One region of the Streptomonospora nanhaiensis genome, then DNA from elsewhere that is predicted to be linked to it. Evidence: riboswitches for the same ligand, from Rfam matches in the RefSeq annotation. Region 1 holds a riboswitch; the other holds the start of a gene.

The links. Region 1 has a riboswitch for thiamine pyrophosphate ahead of HNR12_RS10115 (ECF transporter S component). Riboswitches for the same ligand answer to the same signal wherever they lie in the genome.
Region 2: it holds a riboswitch for thiamine pyrophosphate, as region 1 does, so the genes downstream of both, thiO (glycine oxidase ThiO) here and HNR12_RS10115 (ECF transporter S component) in region 1, are expected to answer to the same signal.

What each region holds. Positions count from the first base shown of each region.
Region 1 covers NZ_JACCFO010000001.1:2,357,644-2,359,833, reverse strand. The annotation lists gene HNR12_RS10125 (MDR family MFS transporter) at 1-17, shown strand, start outside; gene HNR12_RS10120 (class I SAM-dependent methyltransferase) at 234-1,049, shown strand; TPP riboswitch at 1,095-1,203, shown strand; gene HNR12_RS10115 (ECF transporter S component) at 1,308-1,910, shown strand; gene HNR12_RS10110 (ABC transporter ATP-binding protein) at 1,907-2,190, shown strand, end outside.
Region 2 covers NZ_JACCFO010000001.1:1,351,952-1,354,141, reverse strand. The annotation lists gene thiO (glycine oxidase ThiO) at 1-1,090, opposite strand, end outside; TPP riboswitch at 1,086-1,199, opposite strand; gene HNR12_RS05840 (helix-turn-helix domain-containing protein) at 1,440-1,799, shown strand; gene thiE (thiamine phosphate synthase) at 2,019-2,190, shown strand, end outside.

The DNA.
Region 1 (2,190 bases):
TCGACCCCCACGGGTAGGCCGACCTCCACGGGCGGGCCGACCGCGACGGCGCCGCCGCCTCCCTACCCCCTCCCCCGTCTGGGATTTCGGCCGCTCCGCCTGACGCGGGGCCGAATCCCCGGTGCCGCTCCGGTCCGCCCTGGCCGTGCCCGCCCGTCCGCCGCCCGGTCACGCGCCGGCCGGGCGAGGAAAACCGCTGGACCGCCCGGCGGCGCCGTTGGCAGGATCGGCGCATGGCCGACACGAGTCCGGGCACCCCGCGGGCGCCCGGCACGGGGGAAGAGCGCGGCTCCGCCGACTTCGCCGCGCTGGTCGCCGAGGCCGCCGCCGCGCCGGTGGAGGGCTGGGACTTCTCCTGGCTGGCGGGCCGCGCCACCGAGGAGCGCCCCTCGTGGGGCTACTCCCGGCTGATCGCCGACCGCCTGGCCCGCGCCGAATCCGCCCTGGACATCGACACCGGCGGCGGCGAGGTGCTGGGCGAGGCGCCCGTACTGCCGGCGCGCACCGCCGCCACCGAGTCCTGGCCGCCCAACCTCGCCCGCGCCGCCGCCCGGCTGCGCCCGCGCGGCGCCGCCGTGGTGGCCACCGGCGAGGGCGCCCCGCTGCCCTTCGCCGACTCCGCGTTCGACCTGGTGGTCAGCCGCCACCCCGTCGCCACCGACTGGGCCGAGGTCGCGCGCGTCCTGCGGCCCGGCGGCACCTACCTCTCCCAGCAGGTCGGCCCGGCCAGCGTGTTCGAGCTGACCGAGTTCTTCCTGGGCCCCCAGCCCCCGGAGGTCCGCGCCCGGCGCAACCCCGACGCCGCCCGCGCCGCCGCCGTGGCCGCCGGGCTGGAGGTGGTGGACCTGCGCATGGAGCGCCTGCGCATGCGCTTCCACGACATCGGCGCCGTCGTCTACTTCCTGCGCAAGGTGGTCTGGATCGTCCCCGGCTTCGACCCCGCGGCCCACCGCGACCGGCTGCGGGAGCTGCACGAGCGCATCCGCGCCCAGGGGCCGTTCACCGCGCACTCCACCCGGTTCCTGATCGAGGCCCGCAAACCCCGCTGAGCGGGGCCGCCTTGACCCCCACCGCCCGCAGGTCCCCATAATGGGAGAAACCGACAGGGGAGCGCTTCGGCGCTGAGAGTGCGGTCCCACGACCGCAGACCCTCACACACCTGACCTGGGTAATGCCAGCGTAGGGAGTCGTGAACCCGTCCGCCGCGGACCCCGCCGCGCGGCCTCCGCGCCGCCGTGCCCGCCCGGCCGACGCTCTTTGCCGTCCCGGCACCCCCTCTCGCCGACCCGCGCGAAGGGACCGCCCCGTTGCAGGAACACGAACCGCAGACCCACCCCTCCCCCCGGGCCCCGCTGCGCTACCGCACGGTCGACATCGTCGTGCCCGCCGTGCTCGGCGTCGCCGTCGGCGTCGTCTTCTGGCTGTGGAACATGCTCTGGACCGTCACCACGCCCGTCTTCGCCTTCTTCCCGCCCGCCCAGGCCCTCATCTACGGCATGTGGCTGCTGCCCGGCGTGCTGGGCGGGCTCATCGTGCGCAAGCCCGGCATCGCCGTGCTGACCTCCACCGCCGCCGCCGCGGTCTCCATGGTCCTCGGCGGGCCGTGGGGGGTGGAGATCGTGCTGGCCGGGTTCGTCCAGGGCCTGCTGTCGGAGCTGGTGTTCGCCGCCGCCCGCTACCGCCGCTGGGGCACGCCCACCGCCGTGCTCGCCGCGGCCGCCGGCGGCCTGGCCCCCGCGATCTGGGACAACGTCCGCTACTACGTCACCTGGCCGCTGTCCCACCAGATCGCCTTCGGGGTCATCGTCGTCATCAGCGCCGCGCTCATCGGCGGCGTCGGCGCGCGGCTGCTGACCTCCGCGCTGGCGCGCGCGGGGGCGCTGGCCCCCTTCCCCTCGGCGCGCCGATGAGCGGCACGGGCGCGGCGGCCGCCGGCGCCCGGGTCGAGCTGGCCGGCTGGGGGTGGCGGCACACCGGCCGCGCCGGATGGGCGCTGCGCGGCGTGGACCTGGTGATCGAGCCCGGCGAGCGCGTGCTGCTGCTGGGCCCCTCCGGCGCGGGCAAGAGCACCCTGCTGCACGCCATGGCCGGACTCACCGGCGACCAGGGCGCCATCGGCGGCGACGAGGAGGGGCGGCTGCGCGTCGACGGCCGCCCCGCCGCGGCGGCGCGCGGGCTCTGCGCCCTGGT
Region 2 (2,190 bases), 1.0 Mb from region 1:
CCTCGGCCATGGCGTCGCCGGTGGCCGGGGTGAACAGCACGCCGTGGCGGAAGTGCCCGGCGGCCAGGTGCAGGCCGGGCACCGCGGTGGGGCCCAGCAGCGGCTCGTTGTCGGGTGAGCCCGGGCGCAGGCCCACGCAGGTCTCGGCGACCTCCAGTTCGCTGACGCCGGGTACCAGCTCGTGGGCGTCGCGCAGGACCTCCCACAGGCCGCCGGCGGTGAGCCGGGTGTCGTGGCCCTGCTCCTCCTGGGTGGCGCCCAGCACGATCTCGCCGTCGTCGCGCGGCACCAGGTACACCGGCGAGCCGCGCACCAGGCCGCGCACCGTGCGCTCGACCAGCGGGGGTTCGCCGGGCGTGGTGCGCAGGCGCAGCAGCTGGCCCTTGACCGGGCGCAGCGGCGGGACCACGCCGGGCGGCAGCCCGCCGATGGCGGGGGTGCCCACACCGGCGGCCAGCACCACCTGGCCCGCGGCCAGCTCGCCGCCGGAGGCCAGGCGCACGCCGCGCACGCGGTCGCCGTCGAGGACGACCTCGCGCACCCGGTCGCGCACGCCCACGGCGCCGCGCCGCTCGGCGGCGGCGTAGAGGGCGGACAGGAGCCGCCGGGGGTCGACGGAGTGGTCGTCGGGGGCGAGGTAGCCGCCGCGCACGGCGGGGGCCAGCATCGGCTCCAGGCGGCGGCACTCGCGCCCGGTGAGCCGCTCGGTGCGCAGGCCCAGACGGGCGCGCAGCTCGCTGAGGTGGGCCAGCCGGGCGAGGTCGTCGGCGTCGAAGGCGACCTGGAGGGTGCCGTGGGGGCGGTAGCCGGCGGGCAGGCCGCTGTCGTCCTCCAGTTCGGCGACGAAGGCGGGGTAGCGGTCGCGGGAGAGGACGCCGAAGCGCATCAGCGCCTCCTCGCCGAAGGCGGCCTCGGTGGCGGGGGTCAGCATGCCCGCCGCGACGGGGGAGGCGGCGCCCTCGGCGGTCTCGGCCACGACGGTGACGGCCAGGCCGCGCCGGGCGGCCCGCCAGGCGGTGACCAGGCCGATCAGGCCGGCGCCGACCACGACGACGTCGGGGGAGCGGGATGCGGATATCGCTGCGCACACGGTTGGCCGCCACTTCCTTCGCCGGAATGACCCGGATCAGGTTCATGCGGTCGGAGGCTGACAGCCTCCCTCTCAGCCGGGTCCCGACCCGGCTCCCGCGGGTGTCCTTGTCCGGACCCATCCTATGACCTTGCGCGGCGGGCGGTTGGGGCGGGTGGCGGCGGACCGGCGGCGGCGCCGGGCGCGGGGGAGGGGGCGGCTGAGGCGGTCGAGGGCTCGACCGCGCGGGGCCGCCCCCCGCCGCGCCGGTCGGCGTCGGTCCGAGCGCCGGTCACGCCGTGAGCGAACGGGGGCGCCGCGGGGACGTTGGCCGCGTTTGCGAGGGGCCGGGGTGTGGGACATTGGCAGCGTGACCGAGAACGACCACGACACCGACACCCTCGTCGGTGAATGGATGACCATCAAGGACGTCGCGCGGGCGCTGAACACCAGCCCCAACCGCGTCAAGCAGTACATCGCCGACCACAAGCTGCTCGGCGTCCGCCGCAAGGGTGAGCTGTGCGTCCCCGCCGCGTTCATCGCGGGCGACGACATCGTCAAGGGCCTGCCGGGCACGCTGACCGTCCTGGCCGACGCCGGGTTCAGCACCGACGAGGCGCTGCAGTGGATGTTCACCCCTGACGACACGCTTCCGGGCGCGCCCATCCAGGCGCTGACCGAGAACCGCGGCACCGAGGTCCGCCGCCGGGCCCAGGCCATGGCCCTGTAGGCGCCGGGGCGGAGGCCGCCCGCCGGGCGGGGACCGCCGGTCCCGCCCGCGCGCCCGGCCGCCGCCCGCCGCGCCGCCCCGTCCTGCCCGGTGCCCCGCTCCGTGCGCTCGACCGGGCGCGCCGCCGGGTGCGCGACCGGATGGGGGAGCACCCGGCCACGCAGGGGCCGGGGCGTGCGCCCACCCCGGGCCGGGGCCGCCCGCCCGGCGCGGGCTAGGCTGGCGCGCGTGAGCACCAGCACCCGCCTGCGCGAGCGCCTGGCCCAGGCGCGCCTGTACCTGTGCACCGACTCCCGCGCCGAGCGCGGCGACCTCGCCGAGTTCCTCGACGCGGCGCTGTCGGGCGGCGTCGACATCGTCCAGTTGCGCGACAAGTCGCTGGAGGCCCGCC